One region of the Amycolatopsis sp. NPDC026612 genome, then DNA from elsewhere that is predicted to be linked to it. Evidence: riboswitches for the same ligand, from Rfam matches in the RefSeq annotation. Region 1 holds a riboswitch; the other holds the start of a gene.
The links. A riboswitch is a leader RNA that binds a small molecule or an ion and turns the genes downstream of it on or off. The one in region 1 is predicted to bind glycine.
Positions count from the first base shown of each region.

Region 1 (7,127 bases):
CACCACGTCGACGCCGCCCTCGGCGAGGCCGGCGGCCAGCACGGTGGCCATCCGGTGGGCCCGCAGCGCGATCGAACGCAGCCCCTCGGGCCCGTGGTACACCGCGTACATCGAGGCCAGCACCGCCGGCAGGACCTGCGCGGTGCAGATGTTCGACGTCGCCTTCTCCCGGCGGATGTGCTGCTCGCGCGTCTGCAGGGCGAGCCGGTACGCGGGTGTACCGTCGGCGTCCTTCGAGACGCCGACCAGCCGGCCGGGCAGCTGCCGCTCGAGGCCCTTGCGGACGGCCAGGTACCCCGCGTGCGGGCCGCCGAAGCCGAGCGGGACGCCGAACCGCTGCGTCGAGCCGACGGCGACGTCGGCGCCGAGCTCGCCCGGGGGGCGCAGCAGGGTCAGGGCGAGGGGGTCGGCGGCGACGATCACGGCCGCGCCGTGCTTCTTCGCTTCGCCGATGGTGAGATCGAGTTCGCGCACCGCGCCCGAGGCGCCCGGGCAGGACAGCAGCACGCCGAAGAAGTCGCCGCCGAGCCCGAGCCCGGTCAGTCCTTGGGACAGGTCTTCGACGACGAGTTCGATGCCGAGCGGCTCGGCCCGGGTGCGGAGCACGGCGAGGGTCTGCGGCAGGGTGTCTTCGTCGACGACGAAGCGGCAGGAGGCCGACCGGCCGGCGCGGCGCACGAGCGTCATGGCTTCGGCGGCCGCGGTGGCCTCGTCGAGCAGGGAGGCGTTGGCGACGGGCAGCCCGGTCAGGTCGGCGACCACGGTCTGGAAGGTGAGCAGCGCCTCGAGCCGTCCCTGCGAAATCTCGGGCTGGTAGGGCGTGTAAGCGGTGTACCAGGCGGGGTTCTCGAGCACGTTCCGCCGGATGACGGGCGGAGTGAAGGTGTCGTGGTAGCCGAGGCCGATCATCGAAGCGGTCACGCGGTTGCGCGAGGCGAGTTCCCGCAGCTCCGCGAGCGCCTGGGCCTCGGTGGCGGCCGGGGGCAGGTCGAGCGGGCCGGCGGAGGCCCGCAGCGACTCGGGGACAGCACGCTCGGAGAGCTCGTCGAGAGAAGCCACGCCGACGACGTCGAGGATGTGCCGAAGTTCGGCAGGACCAGGCCCGATGTGCCGGTCGGCGAAGGGGGTGCCCTGTTCCAGCGAGGCAAGTGACGGATCCACGATGGCCTCCTCCGAACGGCGCTGCCTACCCCACTCGACTCTAGAGCGGAGGCAACCTCGGAAGGGGACCAGGGGCGGGGCCCCTGGGCGGGACTGGCCGCGGCGGCGGGTGTTCGCGTAGTCGGCCGGGTCGGTGTGCCGGCCTGTCCACGGCTACGGGTTGATGGTCCAGGAGAACGAGGTGGTGGCGGTCCGCTGATCGATGACGTCCTTCACCGTGCCGTTGACGGTGTAGTGACCGGCCGTCGTCGGCGTGCCGCTGATTTTCCCGTAGGACGTGTAGGTCAGACCCGGCGGCAGGCCCGTGATGGTCCAGTCACAAATGTAGTTCTGGTGGTAGCAATAAAGCTGGACCGGAGTGACCGGGACGCCGGCGGTGCCGGTCTGGGGGCCGGGATTGCTGGCCGTGAGAGGGGGCTTCGGATCCGCCGGGCTGACGACGGCACCGGCCGCGTCACCGGTCGCGGCTGCGGCCTCCTGGGTGGCCGCCACCAAACCGCCGGAAGACAGCACCAAAGCCGCCACCAATGTCAGCGATCGCTGCAACCGGTCCATTTCCCCTCCTGGATCCCGAGCTCCGCCAACGGCGAGCAGTCGCTGATCGGCAACGTACCGAGGGTAAAGATCCGGATCGCCCCGAGACGTCTCTCAGCGTGCGACCACCCATCACCCCGGGATGCGCCGCGACCGGCGACAACGCGAACGATCAGCACAGAGCTCGCGGAAACCGGAAGGAAAAGCCTCCCCACTCTGTCCGTACCCGTTTCCGGGCGCCTGAGAGTTTCGCCCGCGTGGTTGAACCGGGCTTGCACCGTCGGCGGGGCCATCAGGTGGTGTCCTGACGACCCGCTTTCCAGAGGCGTCTCGTCCGCGCGGTCCAGGGTGCCTGAGAGGTTCCGGGGAGGATTTGCTCCTTCGGCGCCGAGCTCAATATGAGGCTCGGACTCTCCCGCGCGGATTCGTCGACCGCAAGGGGAACCTTACTCCGTCCGCCGCAGCGGTGATCACCCGGTCTTGCGGGCGTTGCGGCGCTGGGTGAGTTCGTCCGGCTGGTGCGTCTCGACGATGCCGCCGTCGGCGCGTTCGGCGGGGAAGTCGTGGATGGTGCCGCTGATTTCCTGCATCGCTCCGCTGACGGCGATGCCGAAGACGCCTTGACCGCCCTGGAGCAGATCGACGATCTCCTCCGGCGACGTGCATTCGTAGACGGTGGTGCCGTCGGAGAACAGCGTCACCCTGGCCAGGTCGCGGACCCCGCGGACGCTCAGGTGGTCGACGGCGACGCGGATGTTCTGGAGGGAGACGCCGGTGTCCAGGAGGCGTTTGACGACCTTGAGGACCAGGATGTCCTTGAACGAGTACAGCCGCTGCGAGCCGGAGCCGTGCGCGGTGCGGATGCTGGGCGCGACCAGTTTGGTCCGGGCCCAGTAGTCGAGCTGGCGGTAGGTGATCCCGGCGATCTGACACGCCGCCGGCCCCCGGTAGCCCACCAGCTCGTCGGGCAGCGACTCGTCGGGGAACAGTTCACCCTGCTCACCGGTTGCGACCTCGACAGGCTGCTTCTCGGAACCAGCCTCGACCACGCAAGCCTCCCCTCGCCCGACCAGGCGGCCGGCGAATGACAGCCGGACGGTCCCAGAGTGGGACCCGCCGGAGATCAACCGCCACGGTTCGGCCCCAGACCGTGAATCACACCGTGACGATTTGCCTCCTCCGACGGTAAGCGCCAGGAGAACACCGGTCAACGCGACGCGCGGCAAGGCTCAACGGTCGGCTGAGCCTTTGAGCCGTTCGCCGTACCCCGTCCACGGCGGTTCAAACGCGTTCGACGATCTTACTCAGCTGTGTTATTTTTTACTCATGCAAGTAAACACCGCCCACATGGCCGAGCTGGGCCTCAGCGTCACCGAGGCCGCGCGCCGCGCGCAGATCATCGGCGCGACCATCGGCGTCCTCGCCGACCTGGGTTACCGCCGCACCACCTTCGCCAAGATCAAGGAGCGCGCCGGGCTCAGCAGCACGCGGCTGATCTCGTACCACTTCACGAACAAGGCGGGCCTGATGCAGGCCGTGCTCAGCGCCGTCGTCGAGACCAAGCACGAGTTCCTCACCGAGCGCACCGGCGGCGGCCTCGACCCGGCCGACCGGCCCGGCTACCTGCGGGCCCACATCGAGACGTCCGTCGCGTTCCTGCGCGCGTACCCCGAATGCGTCCGGGCGCTGACGGAGCTGGCCGCCAACGCCGACGACGCCGACGGCTGGGTGATGACGAAGGTGCTGGTCGACGACCTGCGCGTGCACGGACTGGCCCGCCAGCTGGGGCAGGGCCAGTCCGAGGGCGTGTTCGGCGAGTTCACGCCTGCGGTGATGGCGATGGCCATCGCCCAGGCCATCGACGGCGTCGCCGCGGCCTACGCGGCCGACCCGTCCCTGGACCTCGAGCAGTACGGGCGCGAACTGGCGGACACCTTCGTCAAAGCGACGGCGCCTTGAGAGCCCGGTCGAGGCGGTCTTCGATGCGGGCCTTCGGGAACGCGCCGACGATCGTCTCGACCGGTTCGCCGCCGCGGAAGAGGATCATCGTGGGCAGGGACATGACCCGGTAGGAGCGGGTGGTCTCCGGGTTCTCGTCCGCGTTGATCTTGCGCACGGCGAGCTCGCCGTCCCGCTCGGCGGCCAGCTGCGCCAGCACCGGGCCGACCATCCGGCACGGCCCGCACCAGGTGGCCCAGAACTCGACCAGCACGGGGACGTCACTGCCGAGGACCTCGGCGAAGGTCGCATCGGTGACTTCGGTGACTTCGGACATGAGGGGCTCCTTCACGGGCGCGGGGATGCGGGCACGACACACGGATCGGGCGCCTGCCGGGCGAGGGCGCCCGCCAGCTTCGCGGCCAGTTGGGTGCGGATGCCGCCGAGCCGCGCGAGGAGGGCGTCGGCCTCTTCGAGCTTGCGGCGGTACACCTCGATCGAACTCGCGCACGCGTCGCCGGTCTCGTGGCCACTGCGCAGGCAGTCGACGAACGGCCGGGTCTCCTCGAGGGTCAGGCCGACCGTTTGCAGCGTCTGGATCTCCCTGACGAGCTGGAGGTCGTCCTCGTCGTACTCGCGGTAGCCGTTCGCCGAGCGCCGGGCCGACAGGAGGCCCTGGTCCTCGTAAAAACGCAGCGCACGGGTGGTGGTACCCGTGCGCTGCGCCAATTCTCCGATCCGCATACCCCGACGCTAGACGTTGACGTCCGCGTCAAGGCAAGGTCTCACGTATCCGCTCCGCGGAAGTCTTCCGGGGAAACCGAGTCGAGGAATTCACGGAACTTCTCGACCTCGTCCTCCTGCTCGTCCGGGATGATCAGGCCGGCCTCTTCCAGCACCGCGTCCACGGCGTGGATGGGGACGCCGATCCGCAGGGCCAGCGCGACCGAGTCGCTCGGCCGGGCGGACACCCGGATGTCACCGTCGAAGACGAGCTCCGCGAAGAACGTGCCTTCCTTCAGGTCGGTGATGACGACCTGCTCCAGCTCCCGGCCCAGCGCTCCGATGACCTCTTTCAGCAGGTCATGCGTGAGCGGACGGGCGGGGCGGACCCCCTGCTGCTCCAAGGCGATGGCGGTGGCTTCGACCGAGCCGATCCAGATCGGCAGATACCGTTCACCCTCGGTCTCCCGCAGCAACAAGATCGGCTGATTCGCGGGCAGCTCGACCCGCACACCGACGACGCGCATTTCGCTCATCGGGCTTCGCCTCCCTCTCGTGCACACGGGCGGCAGCGCCATAACGGCTTCGCGCCCTCACTGTCGACGCTACCCGTCATCCGTGCGCTGTGCTCGCTGTCCGGACTCTCTCGGTTCGCCTGCCGCAAACCCGTGCCTTCACGGTACGGCATGCAGTGCCGAACATTCAGTCATTGACATGGGACCGCAAAGAGGATCTCACTGCCTCGTTATCGATCAACATCCGGAGACGCCGCGGATCCCGGCCTTCACGAGGAGCGTGTGCAGGGTCACGGACAGTGCCGCGAGCTCCCGCACCACCTCGTCGGCCCTCGCCTTGGCCTCCGGGTCGCGGTGCCGGTACACCGGCGTCACGATCTGCTCCAGCAGCCCGACCTCGCGGTCGGCCGCGGCGCGGAAGGCGCGCAGGTGTCTCGGTTCGATCCCGAATTCGGTCAGCGCCTTGACCGTCCGGGCGACCAGGACCGCGTCGGGGTCGAAGAACCCCGCGGGCCCGGACCGGACCAGGCCGTACTGCTGCAGTTCGGCCAGCGCGGCCGCGTCGATGCCCGCCTGCTCCAGGACTTCCTCCTGGGTCAGGCGCAGCTCCTTGCCCGCGGCGAAGTCTTCCGCCACGGGCAGGCCGACGTTCTCGGCCGTCACGTCGATCGGCACCAGCCGGCGCGGCGGGCGGGGCAGGGCCGCGGCGGGCCCGGCTCCCGAGTCCGCCGCGTCCAGCTGTTCCTTGATGACCTTCAACGGCAGGTAGTGATCCCGCTGGGCGGCCAGGACGAACCTCAGACGCTCCACGTCCGCCGCGGCGAACTGCCGGTACCCCGAAGCCGTCCGGCCCGGCTGGACCAGGCCTTCCGCTTCGAGGAACCGGATCTTGGAGATGGTGACATCGGGGAAGTCGCCGCGCAGCTGCGCCAGCACGGCCCCGATGCTCAGTCCATGGTTCTGTGGCCGTCCGGCCGCCGTCACTGCGCCCCCTGGCCCCCGTGCCCCGGGCCGGTCAGGAAGACCAGGCGGAACTTCCCGATCTGGACCTCGTCGCCGCCGGCGAGCACCGCCTGGTCGACCGGCTCGCGGTTGACGTAGGTGCCGTTGAGGCTGCCGACGTCGATGACGACGAACTCGCCGCCCTCACGCCGGAATTCGGCGTGCCGGCGGGAGACCGTGACGTCGTCGAGGAAGATGTCGCTGTCCGGGTGCCGTCCGGCGCTGGTGGTGTCGCGGTCGAGCAGGAACCGCGAACCCGCGTTCGGCCCGCGCTTCACGACCAGCAGGGCCGAACCCGCGGGCAGGGCGTCGACACCCTGGACCGGGGCCTCCGGGGCCGGGGTGGACTCGTGGCCTTCGACTTCGGCCAGGAAGTCGGCCCGGAAGACAGAGGTCCGCTCCGGAGACTGCTCCGGGGGAACGCCGCCGGGCCCGTCGTTCGTGCTCACCTGAGCTCTCCTCCACACATGCTGTGTTGCCAGTACTCAAGAACGTGTAGCTGCCAACGTACCGTGCCTGATCGATTCTCCGAGCCCCGGCTCCCCGAACCGGCGGAGCGGGCTTCAGCCCTTGGTCAGCGCGTCGTACGCCTCGGCTTCGAGCAGCGCTTCCAGACCCGCCGGGTCGTCGAGCCGGATCTCGACCAGCCAGCCCTCGCCGTAGGGGTCGCTGTTGATCAGTTCGGGCGAGTCGGCGACGGCGTCGTTGACCGCGACGACCTCGCCGTCGACCGGCGCGAACAGCTCGGAGACGCTCTTGGTCGACTCGACCTCGCCGAACACGTCGCCCGCGGTCACCTGACGGCCGACCTCGGGCAGGTCGACGAACACGACGTCCCCGAGCTGGTCTTGCGCGTACTCGGTGATGCCGACGCGGACGAGGGTGTCCTCGCCCCGGGTGGCGACCCACTCGTGTTCCTCGGTGTAGCGAAGCTCTTCAGGAGCGGACACCGACGGTCCCCTTTCATGCCCTCACTGGCGAAACGTGTTGCGCGAAGTCTTACACCCACACGGCGCAGCCGCCCGCCACGACCCGGCGAAAGTGTCGCCCTCAGTGCTCCGCGGCCCCGCGGAGCGCGTTGCGTGCCTGGACGACGTAGAGCACGCCGGACCAGACGTAGAGGACGCCTCCCCAGATGGTGAAGGCGTAGCCGATCGGCCGGCAGACCGCGGCGAGGGCGGAGCCACCCTGCGCGAGCAGCAGGAACGGGAAGGCGTACATCAGGACGAAGGTGGCCCCCTTGCCGATGTAGGT
Region 1 covers NZ_JBEZYB010000005.1:122,223-129,349, reverse strand. The annotation lists gene gcvP (aminomethyl-transferring glycine dehydrogenase) at 1-1,161, opposite strand, end outside; gene AB0F15_RS07590 (hypothetical protein) at 1,315-1,716, opposite strand; glycine riboswitch at 2,025-2,123, opposite strand; gene AB0F15_RS07585 (MerR family transcriptional regulator) at 2,166-2,744, opposite strand; gene AB0F15_RS07580 (TetR/AcrR family transcriptional regulator) at 3,043-3,654, shown strand; gene trxA (thioredoxin) at 3,635-3,970, opposite strand; gene AB0F15_RS07570 (MerR family transcriptional regulator) at 3,982-4,377, opposite strand; gene AB0F15_RS07565 (bifunctional nuclease family protein) at 4,419-4,892, opposite strand; gene AB0F15_RS07560 (MerR family transcriptional regulator) at 5,109-5,855, opposite strand; gene garA (glycogen accumulation regulator GarA) at 5,852-6,322, opposite strand; gene gcvH (glycine cleavage system protein GcvH) at 6,437-6,823, opposite strand; gene AB0F15_RS07545 (CDP-alcohol phosphatidyltransferase family protein) at 6,924-7,127, opposite strand, start outside.

Region 2 (7,127 bases), on a different contig from region 1:
GGGCGGCGACGTCAACCCTTACCTCGCCGTCGCCGCGCTCGTCGCCGCCGGGCTCCACGGCATCGAGAACGAGTTGGAGCTGGAGGAGCCGTTCACCGGCAACGCCTACAACTCCGGCCGGGACACCGTGCCGACCACCCTGCCCGCGGCCGCCGCGGCCCTGGACGGCAGCGCACTGGCGCGCGCGGCCTTCGGCGACGACGTCGTCGACCACTACCTGAACGCGGCGAAGATCGAAATCGACGCCTGCAACGCGGCCGTCACCGACTGGGAGCTCGTCCGTGGCTTCGAGCGCCTTTAAGCCCGTCATCGGGCTGACGTCCTACCTGGAACCCGCGAAGTTCCTGGCCTGGGACACCGAAGCCGTGCTGCTGCACCGGGTCTACGTCGACTGCGTCGTCGCGGCCGGTGGTATCCCGGTGGTGCTGCCGCCGGTATCCGACGCGTACGACCGGCTGGTGTCCACTGTGGACGGGCTGGTGCTCACCGGCGGCGCCGACGTCGAACCCGCGCGCTACGGCCACGAGCCGCACCCGGCGACCTACGTCCGGCCGGAGCGGGACGCGTTCGAGTTCGGCCTGTTCGAAGCGGCGCGCACGGCGGGCAAACCGGTCCTCGGCGTGTGCCGCGGCCTGCAGGTGATGAGCGTCGCCCTCGGCGGCACCCTGGTCCAGCACCTGCCCGAGAGTGCGGGCACCACCGAGCACCAGCCTGCCCCCGCGACGTTCGGGACCAGCACGGTCCTGCTCGAGAACGGCAGCCGGGCGGCGGCGATCCTGGGGCGGGAGACGAAGGCCCGCTGCTACCACCACCAGGCCATCGACCGGCTCGGCACCGGCCTGGAACCGGTCGGCTGGGCCGCCGACGGCACGATCGAGGCCGCGGAAGTGCCCGGCGAGTTCACCCTGGGCGTCCAGTGGCACCCCGAGCAGGACAGCGACGACGTCCGGCTGTTCCAGGCTCTCGTCGACGCGAGCAAGGAGAGGGCATGACCACCAGTTTCGACGTCCTGAACCCCGCCACCGAGGAGGTGGTGCGGAGCGTCCCGCTGACCAGCGCCGAGGAGACCGACGCGGCGATCGCCCGCGCCCACGCGGCGTTCCCGGCGTGGCGTGACGTCGCCCCCGGCGACCGGGCGCGGCTGCTGCGCCGCTTCGCCGACGCCGTCGAGGCCGACCTCGAGCACCTCGCGCGGCTCGAGGTCGAGAACTCCGGGCACACCATCGGCAACGCCCGCTGGGAAGCGGGCAACGTCCGTGACGTGCTGAACTACTACTCCGCCGCGCCGGAACGCCTGATCGGCCAGCAGATCCCGGTGCCGGGCGGGATCAACGTCACCTTCCAGGAGCCCCTGGGCGTGGTCGGCGTGATCGTGCCGTGGAACTTCCCGATGCCGATCGCCGGCTGGGGGTTCGCGCCCGCGCTCGCCGCGGGGAACACCGTCGTCCTCAAGCCCGCCGAGCTGACGCCGCTGACCGCGATCCGGCTGGGCGAGCTGGCCCGCGAGGCGGGCATCCCCGAGGACGTCTTCCAGGTGCTGCCCGGCAAGGGGTCCGTGGTCGGGCAGCGGTTCGTCGACCACCCGGCCGTGCGGAAGGTCGTCTTCACCGGCTCGACCGAGGTCGGCAAGCAGATCATGGCGGGCTGCGCGGCGCAGGTGAAGCGCGTGACGCTGGAGCTCGGCGGCAAGAACGCCAACATCGTCTTCGCCGACTCCGACCTGGAGAAGGCCGCGGCGACCGCACCCTACGGCGTCTTCGACAACGCCGGCCAGGACTGCTGCGCGCGGTCGCTGATCCTGGTGCAGGCGAGCGCGTACGACCGCTTCATGGAGCTGCTCGAGCCCGCGGTGCACGGCGTCGTCGTCGGCGACCCCGGCGACGAGAAGACCGAGATGGGCCCGCTGATCTCGGCCGCGCACCGGGAGAAGGTCGCTTCCTACGTGCCCGGCGACGCGCCCGTCGCGATCCGCGGCACCGCGCCCGCGGGCCCCGGCTTCTGGTTCCCGCCGACCGTCGTCACCCCGCCGGACCTGCACCACCCGGTCGCGGCGGAGGAGGTCTTCGGCCCGGTCGTCGCCGTCGTGCCGTTCGAGCAGGAGGCCGACGCGATCCGGATGGCCAACACGACCGACTACGGCCTGTCCGGGTCGATCTGGACCCGCGACGCCGGCCGGGCGTTCCGGGTCGCCCGCGGCGTCGAAGCCGGCAACCTCTCGGTGAACTCGCACTCGTCGGTGCGCTACTGGACGCCGTTCGGCGGCTTCAAGCAGTCCGGTCTCGGCCGCGAGCTGGGCCCGGACGCCGCGGCGGCGTTCACCGAAACCAAGAACGTCTTTCTGAGCACGGAGGAGTAATGGTCCAGCGTTTCGAAGGCCGCGTCGCGGTCATCACCGGCGGCGCGAGCGGCATCGGGCTCGCCTCGGCCCGCCGCCTGGCGAGCGAAGGCGCGAAGGTCGTCATCGCGGACCTCACGCCGGCCGAGGGCAAGGCGGCCGCCGACGAGATCGGCGGCGCGTTCATCCAGACCGACGTCACCGACGCCGAGCAGGTCGAGAACCTGTTCCACAGCACGGTGGAGCAGTTCGGCTCGGTCGACGTCGCCTTCAACAACGCCGGCATCTCACCGCCGGAGGACGACTCCATCCTCACCACCGGCATCGAGGCGTGGGAGAAGGTCCAGCGGGTCAACCTGACGTCGGTGTACCTGTGCTGCAAGGCGGTGCTGCCGCACATGCAGCGGCAGGGTCGCGGTTCGATCGTCAACACGGCGTCGTTCGTGGCGGTGATGGGCGCGGCGACGTCGCAGATCTCCTACACCGCGTCCAAGGGCGGCGTGCTGGCGATGAGCCGCGAGCTGGGCATCCAGTTCGCGCGGGAGAACATCCGCGTCAACGCGCTGTGCCCCGGGCCGGTGAACACCCCGTTGCTCAAGGAGCTGTTCGCGAAGGACCCGGAACGCGCGGCGCGGCGCCTGGTCCACGTGCCCGTCGGCCGGTTCGCCGAGCCGTCGGAGATCGCGGCCGCCGTCGCGTTCCTGGCCAGCGACGACGCCAGTTTCATCACGGCGTCGCAGTTCCTGGTCGACGGCGGCATCTCCGGCGCGTACGTCACCCCGATCTAACGCCTGGTCGGTTTCTTGACGCCGTAGACCTCCCGCAGGTAGCTCCAGGCGGCGTTGAGCTTCTTGCGCTCTTCGGAGATCTCCTTTTCCCGGCGCCGCAGGATCCGGGTGGCGATCTCGGAGGAGAGGAAGGCGCCGGCGGCGAAGGTCAGCACGCCGACGATCAGGGTCAGGGCGACGATGGTGGTGGTCATGGTGACCAGCGTCGATGCCGGGTGGGCGATTCGTCCCTGCGCAAAGCTAGCCGGTTTCGTTAGCTTTGTGAGGTGACGCACTGGCGCGCCGACGAGTGGGCGGAAGCGGTCCGGGCCGGGATCCGTTCCCGGGGCCTTTCCCTGGACGAGGCCGCGCGGCGCATCGGCGTCCCGACGTCGACGCTGCGCAGCTGGATCGAGCACCGGCACGCGCCGAAGGTGACCGTCTTCGACCACTGGGCGCAGCTCGCCGAGGTCACCGGGCTCGGGGAAGCCGAGCTGCTGCGCGTCGCCGGCGTCCTGCCCGACTCGCTCGCTTCCCCGGTGCGCGTCGCGCAGGCGGCGAAGGCGCTGAGGGAAGGCATCGACCGGGCCGGGCAGTTCCTCCGGCAGGCGACCGCGCTCGTCTACTCCTCGCCCGGCACGCAGGTGGCCAACGCCATCGCGGCGTCGCCGATCGACTGGGAGATGCGGATCCGCTCCGCCACCCGCGGCGACGAAGTCCGCGTCACCTACCACCACTACGTCGGGATCGTGCCGCCGCGGGACTTCCCCCACGACGACGCCGAGGTGCGCCGCATCATCGAGCACGAGATCCTCGGGGAGCTGTGGCGGCCGCTGGGTCTCTACTGGCGGGTCGCCGAGGTGCACGACTGGCACGAGCCGCCCCGGTTGGTGATCCAGGTGCCGGAGCAGGAGGCGACGCGGCCGCCCGCGCCGTCACCGGTCGTCACCGCGCCGCCGGTGGTCGTGCTGTCGCCGATCTGGGGTTACGGCGAGCTGCTGGCGTCGCTGGTCGCCGACGGTCTCGGGTTCGGCAACGTCGACTTCCGCTACTTCGGCCTCCCCGACACGATGGCCGACCGGGTCCGGATCACCGCCCGCGAGCTGGCCGGGCCCGCGCCGCGGCTGGTGCACTCGGTGCCGCCGATCATGCTGCTGCACGGCCTCGCCGTGCCCGACCTGACCGGACGGCTCCCGGTGGTGGTCCGCTACGGCCCCCGCATGCGCGCGCGGGCCGCGCGTATCTACCGTGCCCCGCTGCTCGAAGCGGGGTTCGCGGATCCCCTGGCGGGAGCGCGGGCGATCGAGGAAGCCGTCTCGGTCCCGCCGGGCTGCGCGTACTTCGAGGTGACGCTGGCCGACGAGGACGTCTTCGACGGCGACCGCCCCTCGCTCGACCGGCTCAACGATTCGGTGGCGTGGTTCGCCGAGCAGATCGTCGAGCAGGTGCTGCTGACCGCGGGCCTGCCCCCGGTGCCGCTCGGCGGCCCGCTCAAACGCCTCGTCCTCTCGTCGGGCCGGGTCCGGCGGCCGCCCGCGCTGGCGGGCCGGGTGGTCCGCCGGATCGCCGGTCGAGCGCCGGTCGAGGACCGGTGTGGCGTTGCTCGGGAGAAGTAGACGGACCTCGAACCCGGCAGGTACGGTGGCCGCAACAACTGCAGATCGGGCCGTCGAGCCGAGGCGGGAGAGCCCTCACGAAGTCGGTGGGGCACCGAAGGAGCAAACTCCCCGGAATCTCTCAGGTACCTGCTACCGCTTCGCGCGAGGCCACTCTGGAAAGCAGGCGCACCCGCGCCTCACCCAAGGTGAAAGCCGTGTCACACACGGTGAAACTCTCAGGTGCCATGACAGAGGGGGAGTTCCCAGCGCACCGTTCTGTCCGGTGCCCGGCCCGAGGAGCTCCCCATCACGTCTACGCAGTTCGACGCCCGCCACATCGGCCCGTCCGAGGCCGAACGCGCGAAGATGCTGGCCGAGTGCGGCTACGGCAGCCTGGACGCCCTGGTCGGGGCGGCCGTGCCGAGTGCCATCCAGGCGACCCGCGACCTCGACCTCCCGCCTGCCGCGTCCGAAGAGGAAGCCACCGCGGAGCTGCGTGCCCTCGCCGCGCGCAACCGGCCGATGACGCAGATGATCGGGCTGGGCTACTCCGACACCGTCACCCCCGGGGTGATCCGCCGGAACGTCCTGGAGAACCCGGCCTGGTACACCGCGTACACGCCGTACCAGCCGGAGATCTCGCAGGGCCGCCTCGAGGCGCTGCTCAACTTCCAGACGATGGTCGCCGACCTGACCGGCCTGGCCACCGCGAACGCGTCCCTGCTGGACGAGTCGACCGCCGTCGCCGAGGCCGTCACGCTGATGCGCCGCTCGTCCAAGTCGAAGTCGAACAAGGTCGTGCTGGACGCCGAGTGCCTGCCGCAGACGATCGCCGTCGTGCGGACCCGGGTCGAGGCCCTCGGCATCGAGGTCGAGGTCCGCGACCTGCTGACCGGCCTGCCGGACGAGTTCTTCGGCGTCGTCGTCCAGTACCCCGGCGCGTCCGGCGTGCTGCGCGGCCACGGCTTCTACCAGGCGATTTCGGAGTCGGCGAAGGCCGCGGGCGCGCTGTTCACCGTCGCCGCCGACCTGCTCGCGCTGACGCTGATCGCCGCCCCCGGCGAGTTCGGCGCCGACGTCGCCGCCGGGTCGACGCAGCGCTTCGGCGTCCCGCTCGGCTACGGCGGTCCGCACGCCGGGTACCTGTCGGTCCGCTCCGGCCTCGAGCGTTCGCTGCCCGGGCGGCTGGTGGGTGTCTCGGTCGACGCCGACGGCAACTCGGCGTACCGGCTCGCGCTGCAGACCCGTGAGCAGCACATCCGTCGTGAGAAGGCGACGTCGAACATCTGCACCGCGCAGGTCCTCCCGGCCGTGCTGGCCGCGATGTACGCGGTCTACCACGGTCCCGACGGCCTGAAGAAGATCGCCCGGCGCGTCCACGGCCTGGCCGCGGGCTTCGCGGACGCCGTGCGTCAGGGCGGCGCCGAGGTGGTGCACGAGTCGTTCTTCGACACCGTCGTCGTGCGCGTCCCCGGCCGGGCCGCCGCGGTCCACGCCGCCGCCCGCGAAGCCGGGATCAACCTCGGCCACATCGACGCCGACCACGTCCGCGTCGCCTTCGACGAGGTCAGCACCCCCGCGATCACCGCTCAGGTTCTCCGCGCGTTCGGCGTCGAGGCGGAGGTGCACGACGGCGTCGCGCTGCCGAACGGGCTGGCGCGCGAGAGCGGCTTCATGGGCCACGAGGTCTTCGGCACCCACCGCTCCGAGACGGCGATGCTGCGCTACCTGCGCCGGCTGTCCGACCTGGACTACGCGCTCGACCGCGGCATGATCCCGCTCGGCTCCTGCACGATGAAGCTCAACGCCACCACCGAGATGGAGCCGATCAGCTGGCGCGAGTTCGCCGGCATCCACCCGTTCGCGCCGGCGGAGGACGCCGAGGGCTACCACGTCCTGGTGGCGCAGCTCGCGCAGTGGCTGGCCGAGGTGACCGGCTACGACCAGGTGTCGCTGCAGCCGAACGCGGGCAGCCAGGGCGAGCTCGCCGGCCTCCTCGCGATCCGCGCCTACCACCGGGCCAACGGCGACGAGGGCCGTGACGTCTGCCTGATCCCGTCGTCCGCGCACGGCACCAACGCCGCGTCCGCGGTGCTCGCCGGGATGCGCGTGGTCGTCGTCAAGTGCACCGACGAGGGCAACGTCGACCTGGCCGACCTGCGGTCCAAGGTGGACGCCCACCGGGACGCGCTCGCCGCGATCATGGTCACCTACCCGTCCACGCACGGGGTGTACGAGCACGGCATCGACGAGCTGGCGAAGATCGTCCACGACGGCGGCGGCCAGGTGTACGTCGACGGCGCGAACCTCAACGCCCTGCTCGGCCTGGCCAAGCCGGGTGAGTTCGGCGGCGACGTCTCGCACCTGAACCTGCACAAGACGTTCTGCATCCCGCACGGCGGCGGCGGCCCCGGCGTCGGCCCGGTG
Region 2 covers NZ_JBEZYB010000058.1:3,589-10,715, reverse strand. The annotation lists gene AB0F15_RS33845 (glutamine synthetase family protein) at 1-301, shown strand, start outside; gene AB0F15_RS33840 (gamma-glutamyl-gamma-aminobutyrate hydrolase family protein) at 282-992, shown strand; gene AB0F15_RS33835 (aldehyde dehydrogenase family protein) at 989-2,356, shown strand; gene AB0F15_RS33830 (3-oxoacyl-ACP reductase) at 2,356-3,123, shown strand; gene AB0F15_RS33825 (hypothetical protein) at 3,120-3,317, opposite strand; gene AB0F15_RS33820 (helix-turn-helix transcriptional regulator) at 3,390-4,718, shown strand; glycine riboswitch at 4,864-4,962, shown strand; gene gcvP (aminomethyl-transferring glycine dehydrogenase) at 5,007-7,127, shown strand, end outside.
Region 2: another riboswitch for glycine. It lies ahead of gcvP (aminomethyl-transferring glycine dehydrogenase); the one in region 1 lies ahead of AB0F15_RS07590 (hypothetical protein).